Regions from separate parts of the Plantactinospora sonchi genome, predicted to be linked through region 3. Evidence: riboswitches for the same ligand, from Rfam matches in the RefSeq annotation. Region 3 holds a riboswitch; each other region holds the start of a gene.

Region 1 (5,413 bases), on a different contig from region 3:
GGCGGCGTCAATCGACGGTTGCGGCCGGCTCGGCTTCTTCTGGCGGATGGTGCTGCCGCTGTCCCTGCCGGGGGTGGTCACCGTGGCCATCCTGACCTTCATCAACAGTTGGAACGGCTACCTGTTGCCGCTGTTCATCCTCAACCGGGAGGAGACCTTCACGCTGCCCCTCGGCGTACAGGCCTTCGCCTCGCAGTACTCGGTCGACACGGCCAAGGTGCTGGCGTTCACCTCCCTGTCGATGCTCCCGGCGCTGCTGTTCTTCAGCCTTTTCCAGCGTCGGATCGTCGGCGGGCTGACCGGCGCCGTGAAGGGCTGAGCCTGGCCCAGGGCGAACCGCACGGCGGGCGACCGGTACCGGTCGCCCGCCGTGCGGCATCCGGGTCAGAAGTCGTCGTCGAACCGGACGGTGCCGGTCACCCCGACCTGGTACGCCGAGACCCGCCGCTCGAAGAAGTTCGACAGCTCCTGGACGTCCTGCAGCTCCATGAAGGCGAACGGGTTGCCCGACCCGTAGAGCGGCGCGATGTCCAACTGCGCCAGCCGGCGGTCCGCGACGTGCTGCAGGTACTCCCGCATGTCCGGCAGGGAGAGCCCGGGCACCCCCTGGCCGAGCAGGTCCTCGGCGAACTGCACCTCGCACTCGACCGCCTCGGCGAGCATCTCCCGGACCTGCTGTTCCATTTCGGCGTCGAAGAGCTCCGGCTCCTCCCGGCGGACCGTGTCGACCACGTCGAAGGCGAACGCCATGTGCATCGACTCGTCGCGGAACACCCAGTTCGTGCCGGAGGCGAGCCCGTGCAGCAGGCCACGGGAACGCAGGAAGTAGACGTACGCGAAGGCGCCGTAGAAGAACAGACCCTCGATGCAGGCCGCGAAACAGATCAGGTTGAGCAGGAACGCCCGGCGGTCCTCCCGGCTCGCCAGCTTGCGCAGTTCGAAGACCGAGTCGATCCAGCGGAAGCAGAACTCCGCCTTGCGACGGATCGACGGGATGTTGTCGATCGCCGAGAACGCCGCGTACCGCTCCGTCTCGTCCGGCACGTACGTGTCGAGCAGGTTGAGGTAGAACTGGACGTGCACCGCCTCCTCGAAGAGCTGGCGGGACAGGTAGAGCCGCCCCTCCGGCGAGTTGACGTGCTGGTAGAGGTTGAGCACCAGGTTGTTCGCCACGATCGTGTCGCCGGTGGCGAAGAACGCGACCAGCCGGCTGACCAGGTGCCGTTCGGCCGGGGTGAGCCGCTCCAGGTCGGCGAGGTCGCTGTGCAGGTCGACCTCCTCGACGGTCCAGGTGTTCTTGATCGCGTCGCGGTACCGGTCGAAGAAGTGCGGATAGCGCATCGGGCGCAGGGTCAGGTCCAGACCCGGGTCGAGCAGCATGGTTCAGGTCTCGCTTTCGGTGGTGGTCGGGTGAGGCGGCGGTCGCCGGGTCACTGGCAGGCTTCGCAGGCCTCGGGGTTCTCCAGCGAACAGGCCAGCGCCGCGTCGACGGCGTCGTCCGCGCCCGCGACAGGCAGGGTGACCAGCGGTCCCCGGACGGCGCCGGCCCGGACCGGTGACACGGTCGCCTGCTGGATCCGGGTCGCCGGCCGGGACCGCAGGTAGTACGTGGTCTTCAGGCCGGACTTCCAGGCGTACAGGTACATCGAGCTGAGCCGGCCGATCTCCGGGGACGCCATGAACAGGTTCAGCGACTGCGACTGGTCCACGTACGGGGCCCGGGCCGCCGCGAGGTCGATCAGCGACCGCTGCGGCAGCTCCCAGGCGGTCCGGTACAGCTCCCGCAGCTCGGCCGGGAGCGCCTCGATGCCCTGCACCGAGCCGTCCGCGCGCTTGATCGCGGTCCGGATCTCCTCGGTCCACAGCCCCTGGGCCTTCAGTTCCCGGACCAGCGCCGTGTTGATCTGCAGGAACTCCCCGCTGAGGGTCTCCCGCTTGAACAGGTTGGAGACCTGCGGCTCGATGCACTCGTAGCAGCCGGCGATCGAGGCGATGGTCGCGGTCGGGGCGATCGCCACCAGCAGCGAGTTACGCAGCCCGTGCGCGGCGATCCGGTCCCGCAGCGCCGCCCACCGCTCGGTCTGGACGCCGGTCACCCCCCACAGGTCGGGCTGGAGCTGCCCGGCCGCGACCCGGGTCTCGGCGTACGCCGGGTGCGCGCCGAACTCCTCGGCGAGCCCGGCCGAGGTCTCCAGCGCGGTCAGGTAGACCTCCTCGGCGACCCGGGTCGACAACTCCTTCGCCTCCGCCGAGTCGAACGGCATCCGCAGCGCGAAGAAGACGTCCTGCAGGCCCATCATGCCGAGCCCGACCGGACGCCAGCGCGGGTTGCTCGCCGCCGCCTGCGGGCTCGGGTAGTAGTTGATGTCGATGACCCGGTCCAGGAAGGTCACCGCGGTCCGGACGGTGTCCCGCAGTCGGGCCCAGTCGATCCCGTCGCCACCGTCCGCGGCGCCGGCGAGGTGCGCGGCCAGGTTGATCGAGCCGAGGTTGCACACGGCGGTCTCGGTGTCGTTGGAGACCTCGATGATCTCGGTACAGAGGTTCGACAGGTGCACGACGTTGCCCGGTTGCGCGGTCTGGTTGCAGAGCCGGTTCGAGGTGTCCTTGAAGGTCATCCAGCCGTTGCCGGTCTGGGCCAGGGTCCGCATCATCCGGCCGTACAGTTCCCGGGCCGGGACCTGGCGGACGTACCGGCCCTGTTCCTCGGCCGCCCGGTACGCCGCGTCGAACTCCTCGCCCCACAGGTCGGGCAGCTCCGGCACCTCGTCCGGGTCGAAGAGCGACCACACCGCGTCGGCCTCGACCCGGCGCATGAACTCGTCCGGGATCCAGTTGGCCAGGTTGAGGTTGTGGGTACGCCGGGCGTCCTCGCCGGTGTTGTCCCGCAACTGGAGGAAGTCCTCGATGTCCGGGTGCCACGGCTCCAGGTAGACGCAGGCCGCACCCTTGCGTCGACCGCCCTGGTTGACCGCCGCCACCGACGCGTCGAGGGTACGCAGGAACGGCACGATCCCGTTGGACTGGCCGTTGGTGCCCCGGATCAGCGCGCCCCGGGACCGGACCCGGGACCAGGCGATGCCGATCCCGCCGGCGAACTTCGACAGGTGTGCGACCTGGGCGTACCGGTCGTAAATCGAGCCGAGTTCGTCGCGCGGCGAGTCGACCAGGTAGCAGGAGGACATCTGGGTGTGCCGGGTGCCGGAGTTGAACAGCGTCGGCGAGCTGGGCAGGTACGCCAGCGACGACATCAGCCGGTAGAAGGAGATCGCCTCGCCGGGCGTACGGGACAGGCCGCAGGCGACCCGCAGCAGCCAGTACTGCGGGGTCTCCACCACGAGCCGGCTGGTCGGGTGACGCAGCAGGTAGCGGTCGTAGACCGTACGGAGTCCGAAGTACTCGAACCGCCGGTCGGCGTCCGGGTCGACGGCGTCGTCGAGCTTCCGGGCGTTGATCCGGACGAACTCGGCGGTCTCGTCACCGACCAGCCCGTGCTCGTGACCGAGCCGGATCGCCTGGCTGAACGAGGCGATGCCCTGTCCCCGGACCTCCTTGTCGATGTAGCCGGCCAGTAGTCGCGCCGCGAGCCGGGAGTACTGCGGCTCCTCGCCGATCATCTCGGCGGCGGTCTGGATGGAGAGCCGGTCCAGCTCGGCGGTGGTCGCCCCGTCGTACAGGCCGCTGATGGTCCGGGTCGCCACCCGCAGCGGGTCGACGTCGGTCAGCTCGTCCGCCCAACGTTCCACCGCCCGGACGATCTTGTTGACGTCCACCGGTTCGGTGTCGCCGTTGCGCTTGCGAACCCGCATCTGCGGGCGCCGGGAGGCGGGTACCTCGCTGTCTCCCGCTTCCGGGCCGGTCGGCAGGACCTCGGTGAGCGTCACAATTCTCTCCTCGCGCGTCGCCTTCAGGTGGTCCGGCGGGCACGCGGGGACGCCGACGGGTACGCGCGAACACGTACGTCGGTGGCGTCGGCCGTCCCGCGCGGCCTCGGACCGCCGCGTACGGACAGGTACGCGGCGCGCTGGCAGGTCTTCGGACTCGTGGGCCGGCACGGGAGGTCCCGTGTTCACCTACTGGCCGTCGCTTCCCAGGCGCATCCGGCGACTACCGGATGCCGACCCAGTGCGTGGTGACGGCGGTCGTTCCCACTCACCGCTGCGGGGCAGTCCCGGATTCACACCGGGTTCCCTCTTGCCTCGGCCGCCGTGGAGCGGCGACCGAACCAGCTGCGTGAGACACCATATATAGGGCCGCCCCAAAAGTCACACCCAAGATGTCGTGTCGGCGTGTCGTCGTGATCACCAGATCGGAGGGTGTCGAGGCCGGGGGTGCGGCGGCCCGCCTCGAACACGACGGCGGCGACGACGCGTCACACCACCGCGCGACACACCGTCCATCCGACATGGAGACGATCACGACCCCGACGGGTGGATCGGCGGAACCGCCACGCCGACGGGCTGGACGGGCCACCCTCGACTGGGCACCACGGACCACGGGTGGGAGGAAACGATGACGATCCTGGTGACCGGGGCGACCGGGCGGCTCGGCCAGGTACTCACGCCGGAGCTGGTCCGGGCCGGACGGCCGACCCGGGCGATGAGCCGTACCCCGAAGGGCGGCGACGATGTGGTCGAGCGGGTCCGGGCCGACCTGGCCACCGGCGAGGGCCTGGCCGCCGCGCTGGCGGACGTCGACACCGTGCTCCACCTCGCCTCGGCACCGTACCAGCGCGGTTACACCCGTCACGTCGACGTCGACGGCACCCGCCGGCTGGTCGACGCCGCCGGCACCGCCGGGGTACGCCATCTGGTGTACGTCTCGATCGTCGGCATCGACCGGGTGCCGTTCTCGTACTACCGGGTCAAACTCGACGCCGAGGCGATCGTGGCGGACGGGCCGGTGCCGTGGACCATCCTGCGGGTCACCCAGTTCCACGACCTGCTCGACGAGGCGCTCACCAGACTCGCCCGGTTCCCGGTGCTGCCGGTCGACCCGAAAATCGTCGGGCAACCGGTCGACGTCCACGACGTCGCGGCCCACCTGGTACGCCGGATCTCCGCACCGGCCGGCCGGACCATCGAGGAGTACGGCGGCCCGGAGGTGCTGAGCCTCGCGGACGGCGCCCGAGCCTGGCTGACCGCCCGGGGTCTCCGACGACCGCTGCTCCGACTGCCCGTGCCGGGCCGACTCGGTCGGGCGTTCCGCTCCGGTGCGCTGACCACCGACACCGGAGAACGGGGCCGCATCACCTGGCCCGACTACCTCGCTGGCCGACGCACCGAACCGGGGTGACCCGCTGAACCGGGATGACGCGGGGGCGGTGATTTCAGTCTGGCCCTGGCCGCCTTCGCCGGGCGGATCCGGGTCACGCGGCTTTGAACACCGTGTCGGCGTGCCATTCCAGGAACTC
Region 2 (5,413 bases), on a different contig from region 3:
GACTGGGAGAAGACCGAGGTCGCGTAGGTGTAGTTGCCGGGCCCGGCACAGCTGCGGTCGGTACCGGTGCTGGCCTCGGCGCAGATGGCCGTGCCGAGAGCGTCGATCAGGTCCGTGCCGGCGAATTTCCTGGGGTCGTGACCGGTCGCCTCGGCGAGCAGTGCCAGCTTGCCGATCGAGCCACCGCTGGCGTACGGGGTGCCGACGCCGGTCCAGCCGAGCACACCGCGACCGCTGCCGTCCCGCCCCGAACCGTCGAGGAACCGGAGCATCCGGGCCAGCGCGCCGTCGTCGCCGGTCGCGGCGAGTGCGTACCCGGTGTCGATGGTGAGCCCGAAGTCGGCGAAACCCGATCCGGCCAGCGTCTCGTGGTAGTGCCCGTCGACCAGCCGTACCGGGTCGACAAGGTACGCCACGCCCCGGGTCAGGTCCGGCCCCGGGTCGGCCGGCGGGTTACCCGTCGGTGTGCCGCCGGGGCTGCCGCTCGGGCCCGGGCCGGGCGTGCTCGGCGACGGGCTCGGCGCGGTCGGGTCGTGGACCAGGGTCGCCAGGTCGACGCCGGCCAGTGCCGGTACCGCGAGCACGCTGGCGTACAGGTCGACGTCCGGGGTGAACTCGTCGGGGACGAACCCGCCGCCCTCCTGCTGGCGGGCGGCGAGCCAGGACCGTCCGGGTGCCGCCGCGGCCGGCGCGCCGAGCGCGGTCAGCGCCTGCACGGCGGAGCCGGTGCTGCCGGTGTCCCCGCCCGGCGCGCCGAGGTACGGCGGGAAGCCGCCGTCGGTCATCCGCTGGGCGAGCAGGTAGTCCTTCGCCTTCGCCACCGCCGGTGCGGCATCGGGGACCAGACTCAACGCCTGCGCCACGAAGCCGGTCGTGCCGACCTCCGACTCGCACCAGTCGCCGGGCAGGATCAGTGAACCGGCGAATCCACCGTCGGCGCACTGCAACTGGCGCAGCCGGTCGACGGCCGACACCGGCACCTCGACTCCGGCCCTGGCCAGCGCGAGTACGCCGATCGCCTGCGGCACCGGCGCGGCGATCCCGTGGAAGTCCCCGGGCGCGGTGCAGTTGCCGAGGCTGCCCGCCTCCGCGCAGACGTTGTCCAGCAGCGTGCCGGGCAGGTCGCGGCCCCCGAAGCCGGTGGCGTCCCGACCGACGATCTCGGCGAGCAGGGAGAGCTGGGCCACCGCCGCCGAGTTCGGCGGGGAGCCGGTCCCGTCCGGGTAGGCGTACGTGTCGACGTGCGCGGCCAGGTGGTCGACGACCCGGCGCAGTGCGGCGTCCTGGCTCCCGGCGGCGGCCAACGCGATCCCGACCTGGAAGGTACGGGTGTGGTCGGGGAATCCGCCGACCTCGTTGAAGACGTGGTCGCCGTCGGTCAGCTGGCCCACCAGGTACGCCGCACCCCGGGCCACGGCGTCGCCGGCCGGCGGATCCGACGGCTGCCCGCTCGGGGTCGGCGTGCCGGTCGGTGCGTCGGTCGGGTCACCGCCGCCGGGGCCGGTGGCTCGCACCGAGGCCGGGCTGAAGGACGGCTGACCGCCCGCGCCGCCGATCTCGGTGCCCCCGAAGACCCACGCCTCGACCTCGCCCGGCGCCGGTACGTGGGACAGCGCACCGAGCGGGCTGTACGTCCAGTGCTCCTGACCGGCCGGCGCCAGCCAGTACGACCAGTACGCCGAGGCGGGCGGGGTCTGCGGGCACGCCTCCTGCGCCGGGGTCGGGTACTCCGTCGCGTCGTCGAACTCCGGGTTCCCGATCCGGCAGACGAAGCCGGGACCGTCGTGCACGGTGCCGGTGGTCCGGAATCCCGCCTGGTGCAGCAGTTCCAGGCCGTTGGTGGGGGAGAGGGCGCAGCCGCGTACCACCGGCCCATCCCACGGGCCGAAGTCGACGGCGACGACCGCGCCCCGGGTGGGGGTGCAGTCGCCGACCGGGCCGGCGGATCCGACGAGGTTCACCGGCTCCGCCGCCACCGCGACGGTGAACCCGACCAGGGCGGCCGTCGCGGCCGCCAGGACGGCGACCAGGCCGGCCAGCGACGCCCGTAGCCGACGCCGGACAGACCGCGGCCGACGCCGGGTGGGAACGGGGGTGAGGGGGACGGTAGGGGCGGGAGCGGGGCTCATGACGGGCCTCCTGGAGCGGCGGCCGGAGCGGGATGCTCGGGCCCACCCGGTGGAGACCAGGAGCGCCGATCCCGCGCCGTGGACCTCGACGGCGCTTGCGGTGGTGGTCCAGCGCAGGTAATCCGACTCGTCCGTCGGGTGACGGACCTACGGTTGCGGGCCAGTGCCGGGTTTTGACCGGCTTCCCCTGCGAGTACTGGACGGGTGGAGCGCCGACATCTGAACACAGCGCGGTGTCGCAGGTCAACGCCGGGCACGGCGCCGGGCAGTGTCCACTGTCACTACAGACGGCGGGACCGGTGTGCGCTACCGTCCCTGGGTCACCGCGTGGGGGAATCCGGTGGAAGTCCGGAGCTGACGCGCAACGGTAGGAGACGGTACGAGGCCGGTCCTCGTCGTCCCGAGCCCGAATGCCCTGCGGTGGTGCAGTACTGCGGATCCCGACCACGCGACCGGGCGGCGACCGCCTCCTTCCGCGGTGGCCCAGGGGCACTCCGGCACGGGGCGACTCGTCGACCCCCATCCAGAGGAGTCCGAACGATGACCCGCGGCGTACCCGCCACCCCGTCCCGTACCCCACGGCCGCCACGAACCGGCCGACGACTGTTCACCGCCGGCCTGGCCGGTGTGCTCTGCACGGTGCTGCTCGCCCCGTCCACCGCACGGGCCACCTCCACCCCGACCCAGGTCACCAGCGCGGTGACCAGCGGGGTGGCGTACCTGAAGACCCTGCAACGGGCCGACGGCGGCTTCGCCGGAGCCGGCCTGTCGAACGAGTGGGCGTTCAGCGCGTTCGCCGCCGCCGGGGTCGCCGTCGTCGACCTCACCCCGGGCGGCGACACCAGCCGCGACGCCCGCACCGTCTACCGGGGCCTGCTCGCCGACCCCGCCTGGCCGGGCGCCGCCCCGGTCGCCACCGACTACCAGCGGGCGGTGCTCAACACGTACGCCGCCGGGATCGACCCGGCCCGGGTCTCGGCCGGCCGGAACCTGATCGCGGACGTGGCCTCGTACTGGCAGCCGACCGAACCCGGCTACTGGGGACCGTCGGGCCTGTTCAACGGGACCATCTTCGGCCTGCTCGCCCTCGCCGGGGCGAAGACCAGCACCGGGGCGAGGCGGGTGCCCCAGCGGCTGCTCGACGCGTCGATCAGCGTGGTACGCGCCAACCAGCACACCGACGGGGGCTGGAACTTCGGCAAGGCCGAGGGCAACCCGAGCCAGCTCGCCGCGACCAGCGACATCGACATGACCGGTGCCGCCCTCGCCGCGCTCTGCTCCGGCGGCGTCCCGAACACCGACGCGGCGGTGCAGGCCGGGAAGAACTTCCTCAAGCGGAAACTGGTGAACGCCTCCGGCGCGTTCACCGCCCTGTTCGGGCCGAACGCCAACTCCAACGGCTGGGCGGTCTCCGGGCTGAACGCCTGCGGCTTCCCGAGCCAGGGCACCGAGTTCACCACGACGGCGGGGAAGACCCCGGTCGACTTCCTCCGTACCCTGCAGGTCCTGCCTGGCGGTGGGTTCCGGTACCAGCCGAGCAGCACCGGGGCGACCGCCTACCCGTCGATCGACGCCGTCCGGGCGCTGGCCGGCGGCGGCTTCACCGCCGCGCCGCCCACGCCGGTCACCGCCGGCACCCCCCGCTGGGTCGCCAGCACCGGGTTCACCCCGGGACAGGCCAGCACCGTCGCGGTTGTCGTCGACGCTGGTACGTCGACCGGTCTGCGGGTCTGCGCGGTCCGGGTCACCCCGACCGGCGCCACGACCACGCTCGGCGCGGTCCTCGACGCGGCTGCCGGCGGTGCCGCCGCCCCGGCGGGCTGCGTCACCGGCCACGCCCCCGCCTCCGGCGGCGGTACCGTCACCTCGATCAACGGGGTCGGCAACACCGGCGGTACGAGCTGGCGGTTCGGTGTCGACGGCGGTGCGGAGGCCCCGGCGAACCGGGACAGTGTGGTCAACCTCGGCGACACCGTCTCGCTGCGCTACGGCAGCTGACCCTCGTCCGGCCGACCAGGAAGGTCCCGGCGGGGCGGCGGTTGCCCGTCGTTCCGCCGGGCGCCCGGTGGTCCACGTTCGTTCCGCCGGGCCGGTTTCCGGTGGGTCGGTCGGTCCCGAGGCTCCACGTCCACCGGCGGCGGGGCTACCCGTCCCGGTGCTGGACGATCGACGCGTTGTCGCCGGTCGAGGCGATCCCGCGCAGCTCGCCGTCGACCACGATGGCGCGCGGGCCGTGCGGAGTCGGCTGCGGGCGCTGGTCGGGACGGTCCGGCGGTGGCGACCCGGCACGCCGTGGCCACACCATCACGGCCGCGGCGACCCCGGCCGCTCCGGAGACCACGCCGGCGACCCAGCCCGCCGCCTCCAGCCCCGACAGTCCGAAGAAGACGGTCGCGAGCCCGGCCGCCACGGTGAAGGACAGGCAGACGAAGAAGATGACCCAACGTCGGGTAGCCGTCATGCCTCCATCATCGGAGGCGGCCGCCAGCACACAATGCCGAAGCTGAATTCCGACGGTGCCGTGGTGGTACCGCTCAGGGCTGTAGCCCGGCGAGGACCCGGGCGTTGTGCGTGCTGACGCCCCCGGCGGCGAGCAGTGGCGCCATGACCATGTACGTCAGCCAGGTGAGCGGCATCGTCACCAGGCCGATGACCAGGAACATCAGTACCACGTTGAGCCAGAACAGCACCCAGAAGCTGATCATCAGCAGGATGCCGGTCGCGATCCGGCCGGCGTACAGGTTGCCGAGGCCGAAGATGCCGAGGAAGCCGAGGACGAGCTCCAGGGCGACCGCCGCCCCGGCGGACTTCTGCGGTACGACCACCACGATCGGCACGGGTGCCGGCACCGGCACCAGTTCGCCGCCCGGTGGTGGAGCCGGCGGTGGATACATCCCGGGCGGCGGGTAGGACGCGGTGGCCGGAAAGGAGAGGGTCGGGTCGGGCCCGGGGCTCGGCGACAGCGGCACCGGCAGGCTCAGCGGAAGCGTGGGGTGTGGCTCGTCCCGGTACGTCGGCTGGTGGCCGCGATGTCCCGGCTGCCACCCCGGGGGAGAGGCGGAATCGGTCACTCGCCCAGTGTCACCGTCCCGCCGGCTCCACGGTCACCGGCTGTTCGGTCGTTGATGCCCGCCGTCGGGCGTGCCGGACGCGGCGGCAGCCGGAGACGGTGTGCTACGTCGCCTCTGTGAATCATGTCAACGGTCATGATGATCGACAGATGTGACACACTGCTGAGGTGCAGGAGAACCCGACGGTCACGGCAGCGGAGATCGCCCGCCTCG
Region 3 (5,413 bases):
GGTCTCGACGGTAGGTCGGCCTGCCCTCAGCAAACCAATAGGATTACTGGTGTGGACCCAAGGAATTCCGATGGCTCGGCGGCCGGGCGGCCACTCGATCTCACCCAGCTCCGGACCTTTCTCGCGGTGTACCGGGCCGGCTCGCTCACCGAGGCCGCGCGCCGCCTCGGACTGGCCCAGCCGACCGTGACCGGCCAGATCCGCGCGCTCGAACAGCAACTCGACCACCAGCTGTTCGAACGGCTGCCGCGCGGCGTGGCGCCCACCGCCGTCGCCAACGACCTGGCCGCCCGGATCTCGGCACCCATGGACCAACTCGCCCTCGTCGCCGAACGCGACGCCACGGCCCCCGCCAAACCAGTACACCTGGGCGGGCCCGCCGAGCTGCTGGCCGTCCGGGTACTGCCGGCCCTCGCGCCGCTCGTCGCGCATGGCGTACGACTACGGGTCAGCACCGGACTCGCCGAGGAACTGCTCGACGGCCTGCGCGCCCGGCGTTTCGACCTCGTCCTGTCCGCCGTACGCCCGCGCGGGCGCTCGGTCGTCGCCACACCGCTGATGGACGAGGAGTTCGTCCTGGTGTCCGCGCCGACCTGGAGTGTCCGGATCGGCCCCCTAAGCGCGGACGACTCGACGCCCCTGGAGGGCGTACCGCTGATCACCTATGCCGAGGACCTGCCGATCCTCCGCCGCTACTGGCGGCACGTCTTCCGCCACCGACTGACCGGCGTGGCCGCCCTGGTGGTCCCCGATCTGCGCGGTGTGCTGGCCGCCGCCGTGGCGGGCGCGGGTGTCACCGTCCTGCCGCGCTACCTGTGCGCCGACGAACTGCGCACCGGGGCCCTGGTCCCGCTCCTCGAACCCGAGGAGCCGCCGATCAACACCGGCTTCATCGCCGAGCGCGTGAACTCCGTACTCAGTCCGGAGGCGACCCGGGTTCGCGACACCATCCTCCGGACCGCCCGCTCCTGGTGACCACCGCCCGGTGGTGACCCGCCGCTGGCCGTCGCCGCGGTCCTGAGCCGGCCGGACACCCGCGCACCCTGGTGGACGACACCCCCGGTGGGATCGCCAGGGGCGACATGGTCCGGAAGATCTCCGGAACTTTCGGAGCCGGTGACGCGGATCCCGATCCTTCTACCAGAGCTCCGGCAGGTCGACCCCGTACCTGACCCCACCCGCCGTAACTACTGGCCAGGCCGGATGTCTCCGACGCCGAAATCCGTGGCCCGGGGCAGGTTTCCACAACGTTTCCGATAGTTGTTGACAAGGCAACGACGCGGGGCCAATACTGACGCCATCGACGGGCCTCAATCGCCGCCGATGCCACCCACCGCGACCTACTCCTCCGGTCGTCGTGCAGTACGACCGGCCCCACCACCACCGCGCGACATGTGCACCGACCCCGGTGGCCGTCCCCCGGCCGCCGAAAGCTCACCCGTCGGGTCGTGCCGCGCTGCTGGCCCCGGCCAGCCCTCACGAGGAGGAAGCAAGTACATGAACGCACCCCCCGTCCAGTCCAGGGGCCGCAGACGCGGCGGACGCCTCAGGATGCTCATCGGCAGTGCCTGCGCCATCGCGTTGGTCACCGCCGGAATGACCGCACTCGTGTCCAGCCCCGCCCAGGCCGAGGCGGACCGGCAGGTCTGCTCGAGCACGGAAGGCACGCACAACGGGTTCTTCTTCTCGTTCTGGAAGGACAGCGGCGACGCCTGCGTAGTGTTGCGCGAGAACGGCCGGTACTCCAGCTCGTGGAGCAGGAGCACCAACAACTGGGTCGGCGGCAAGGGCTGGAACCCCGGAACCCGCCGGACGATCACCTACTCGGGCACCTACAACCCGGGCAACAACAACACCTACCTCGCCCTGTACGGCTGGACGCGGAACCCGCTCATCGAGTACTACATCGTCGAGAACTTCGGCAGCTACAACCCGAGCAGCGGCGCCACCCGGATGGGTACCGTCACCACCGACGGCGGCACCTACGACATCCTCCGCAGCCAGCGGGTGAACCAGCCGTCGATCGACGGCACCGCCACGTTCTACCAGTACTGGTCTGTCCGCCAGCAGAAGCGGAGCAGCGGCACCATCACCACCGCCAACCACTTCGACGCCTGGGCCCGCGCCGGTCTGAACCTCGGCAACCACTACTACCAGATCATGGCCACCGAGGGCTACCAGAGCCAGGGAAGCTCCGACATCACCGTCCGGGAGGGCGGCGGTGGCGGTGGCAACCCCAACCCGAACCCCACGACCACGCCGCCCGGTGGTGGCGGTGGTAGCTGCTCGGTCAGCGTGAGCCGCGCCGAGGAATGGTCCGACCGGTTCAACACGACCTTCTCGGTCAGCGGTGCCAGCAACTGGGTCGTCACCATCCGCACCAACGGCGGCCAGAGCCTGCAGAGCAGCTGGAACGCGTCGGTCAGCGGCAGCAGCGGCACGCTCACCGCGCGTCCGAACGGCAACGGCAACAACTTCGGCATCACGCTCTACAAGAACGGCAACAACACGACACCAACCGCGTCCTGCGGAACCGGCTGACCTGAGCGCGGGTGGGGTGTCGACGCGGTCGGCCCCCACCCGCGCCGGGCACCCCCGGACCACGGTCATCCGGCGGAACCCCCCTCACGGGACTTCGGGTTCTGCCGGATGACCTTTGTGTGCCGGGGCCGGCACCCACCCGCCACCGGTTCCGACAGCACCCGCACCGGTCGCCGTGGCGCCACGCTGCCGGCCCGTCCCGCCGGTCACCGGCCTCGTGTCGGACCCGACACCGTCGGACGAACCGTCCGGGATCGGCTCGCCCGCCGTACGATGTCCGGTAGTGCTGGTTCGCCCCGGCAGCCAGTCGGGGCGTCGTAAGAGGGAACCCGGTGTGAGTCCGGGACTGCCCCGCAGCGGTGAGTGGGAACGACCGCCGTCATCGAGCACTGGACCCATCCGGGGTCTGGGAAGCGACGGCCAGTAGGAGACCGGTTGTCCGGTCGCGCCCACAAGTCCGAAGACCTGCCCGCACCGCGTACACCGACGGTGTGCGCCGCCGACGGCCTCTCGGGAGGGCCAGGGGCGGAAGCGCGGTCGTGCCGTGCCCTTCCCCCGTGCCCTCGCCAGCTGTCGTCGGGCACTTCGAGGGAAGGACCCTTTGTGACCACCGGATTCGGGCAGAGCACCGTGCTCGGCTACCCGCGCATCGGCGGGAACCGCGAACTCAAGAAAGCCGTCGAGGCGTACTGGGCGGGCAGCATCGACGCCGCCGCGCTGGAGCGCACCGCGGCCGGGCTGCGCGCCGAGGTCTGGCAGACGCTGCGTGACGCGCGCCTGGACGCGATCCCGTCGAACACCTTCTCCTACTACGACCACATGCTCGACACCGCCGTGGCGGTCGGTGCGGTCCCGACCCGCTTCACCCGGCTCGGCCTGAGCGAACTGGACACCTACTTCGCGATGGCGCGCGGCGTGGACACCGAGCCGGCCCTGGAGCTGACGAAGTGGTTCGACACCAACTACCACTACCTCGTCCCGGAGATCGGCCCGGACACCGTCTTCGCGGCCAACCCCGCCAAGGCGCTGGCGGAGTACGCCGAAGCCCGCGACCTCGGTGTGCGTACGCGCCCCGTGCTGGTCGGGCCGGCCACGTTCCTGTTGCTCGCCAAGTCCCCGGCGTCGAGTGGTGAACCGTTCGACCGGCTGGACGACCTGGTCGAGACGTACGCCGAGATCCTGCGGGCGCTGGCCGACGCCGGCGTCGAGTGGGTGCAACTGGACGAGCCCGGTTACGTCGCCGACCGCGACCCGACCCGGATCACCGCGCTACGCGACGCCTACACCCGACTCTGCGCCGTGGAACGCCGGCCGAAGATCTTCGTGGCCAGCTACTTCGGCGAACTCGGCGACGCACTGCCCGCCCTGCTCGACACACCGGTCGAAGCACTCGGCCTGGACCTGGTGGCCGGCGGCCCCGGCAACCTGACCCGGCTCGCCGGCGCCGGCCCACTGAGGGGCAGGACGATCGTCGCCGGACTGGTCGACGGGCGCAACGTCTGGCGTACCGACCTGCGCACCGCGACCGCGTCCGGCGCGGTCGTGACCGGGCTCGCCGACCACGTCGCCGTCTCGACGTCGTGCTCACTGCTGCACGTGCCGGTGGACCTGTCCAGCGAGACGAGCCTCGACCCCGACCTGCGTCAGCGGCTCGCGTTCGCCCGACAGAAGGTCGACGAGGTCGTACTGCTCAGCCGCGCCCTGCGCGACGGCGCCGCCCGACTGCCCGAGCCGCTGCCGGCAGCCCCGGCCGGATGGCGCGACACCACGGTACGGTCCCGGTTGGCCACGCTGACCCCGGCCGACCGGCGACGCGGGCCCTACCCGGAGCGGTCCGCCGCCCAGCGGGCCCGGCTCGACCTGCCACCACTGCCGACCACCACCATCGGCTCGTTCCCGCAGACCGACGAACTGCGCAGGGCCCGGGCCGACCATCGGGCCGGCCGACTCGACGACGCCGGTTACCGCCAGCGGATGCGTACCGAGATCGAGCACGTCATCCGGTTGCAGGAGCGGCTGGGCCTGGACGTGCTGGTGCACGGCGAGCCGGAACGCAACGACATGGTCCAGTACTTCGGCGAGCAGTTGGCCGGGTTCGCCGCCACCGGGCACGGCTGGGTGCAGTCCTACGGCTCGCGCTGTGTCCGCCCGCCGATCATCTACGCCGACGTCGCCCGTCGGGCCCCGATGACGGTCGAGTGGTCCCGCTACGCCCAGTCGCTGACCGACCAGCCGGTCAAGGGCATGCTCACCGGCCCGGTCACCATCCTGGCCTGGTCGTTCGTCCGTACCGACCAGCCACTCGCCGACACCGCCGACCAGGTCGCCCTTGCCCTGCGCGACGAGTGTCAGGACCTTGAGCGGGCCGGGATCCGGGTCATCCAGGTCGACGAGCCCGCGCTGCGGGAGACGCTGCCACTGCGCGCGGCGGACCAGAAGGCGTACCTCGACTGGGCCGTCGGCGCGTTCCGGCTGGCGACCAGCGGTGTCGCCGACGACACCCAGATCCACACCCATCTCTGCTACAGCGAGTTCGGCGAGGTGATCACCGCCATCGACGCCCTGGACGCGGACGTCACCAGCATCGAGGCGTCCCGGTCGAAGATGGAGGTGCTCGACGACCTCGCGGAGATCGGCTACGGCCGCGGCGTCGGTCCGGGCGTGTGGGACATCCACTCGCCACGGGTGCCGTCGCACGACGAGGTCGTCGAGGCACTGCGCCGGGCGGTCGCGGCCGTGCCCGCGCAGCGGCTGTGGGTCAACCCCGACTGCGGCCTCAAGACCCGCGGCTACCCCGAGGTCGAGGCGTCACTGCGGCACCTCGTCGCCGCCGCGGCCGAGGTACGCGGCGGCTGAACCCGGCCGGGGTGGG

The links. Region 3 has a riboswitch for cobalamin ahead of metE (5-methyltetrahydropteroyltriglutamate--homocysteine S-methyltransferase). Riboswitches for the same ligand answer to the same signal wherever they lie in the genome.
Region 1: linked by a shared signal. The riboswitch ahead of V1633_RS31700 (ribonucleoside-diphosphate reductase subunit alpha) and the one ahead of metE (5-methyltetrahydropteroyltriglutamate--homocysteine S-methyltransferase) in region 3 are both predicted to bind cobalamin.
Region 2: linked by a shared signal. The riboswitch ahead of V1633_RS25265 (prenyltransferase/squalene oxidase repeat-containing protein) and the one ahead of metE (5-methyltetrahydropteroyltriglutamate--homocysteine S-methyltransferase) in region 3 are both predicted to bind cobalamin.

The regions. Positions count from the first base shown of each region.
Region 1 is NZ_JAZGQK010000034.1:22,287-27,699, forward strand. It holds gene V1633_RS31690 (carbohydrate ABC transporter permease) at 1-319, shown strand, start outside; gene V1633_RS31695 (ribonucleotide-diphosphate reductase subunit beta) at 385-1,380, opposite strand; gene V1633_RS31700 (ribonucleoside-diphosphate reductase subunit alpha) at 1,431-3,866, opposite strand; cobalamin riboswitch at 4,010-4,245, opposite strand; gene V1633_RS31705 (SDR family oxidoreductase) at 4,513-5,295, shown strand; gene V1633_RS31710 (HNH endonuclease) at 5,369-5,413, opposite strand, start outside.
Region 2 is NZ_JAZGQK010000023.1:71,475-76,887, reverse strand. It holds gene V1633_RS25270 (prenyltransferase/squalene oxidase repeat-containing protein) at 1-2,129, opposite strand, end outside; cobalamin riboswitch at 2,225-2,365, opposite strand; cobalamin riboswitch at 2,437-2,565, shown strand; gene V1633_RS25265 (prenyltransferase/squalene oxidase repeat-containing protein) at 2,670-4,127, shown strand; gene V1633_RS25260 (hypothetical protein) at 4,273-4,590, opposite strand; gene V1633_RS25255 (TM2 domain-containing protein) at 4,664-5,200, opposite strand; gene V1633_RS25250 (N-6 DNA methylase) at 5,368-5,413, shown strand, end outside.
Region 3 is NZ_JAZGQK010000006.1:587,662-593,074, reverse strand. It holds gene V1633_RS09160 (LysR family transcriptional regulator) at 52-975, shown strand; gene V1633_RS09155 (glycoside hydrolase family 11 protein) at 1,552-2,541, shown strand; cobalamin riboswitch at 2,812-3,028, shown strand; gene metE (5-methyltetrahydropteroyltriglutamate--homocysteine S-methyltransferase) at 3,145-5,397, shown strand.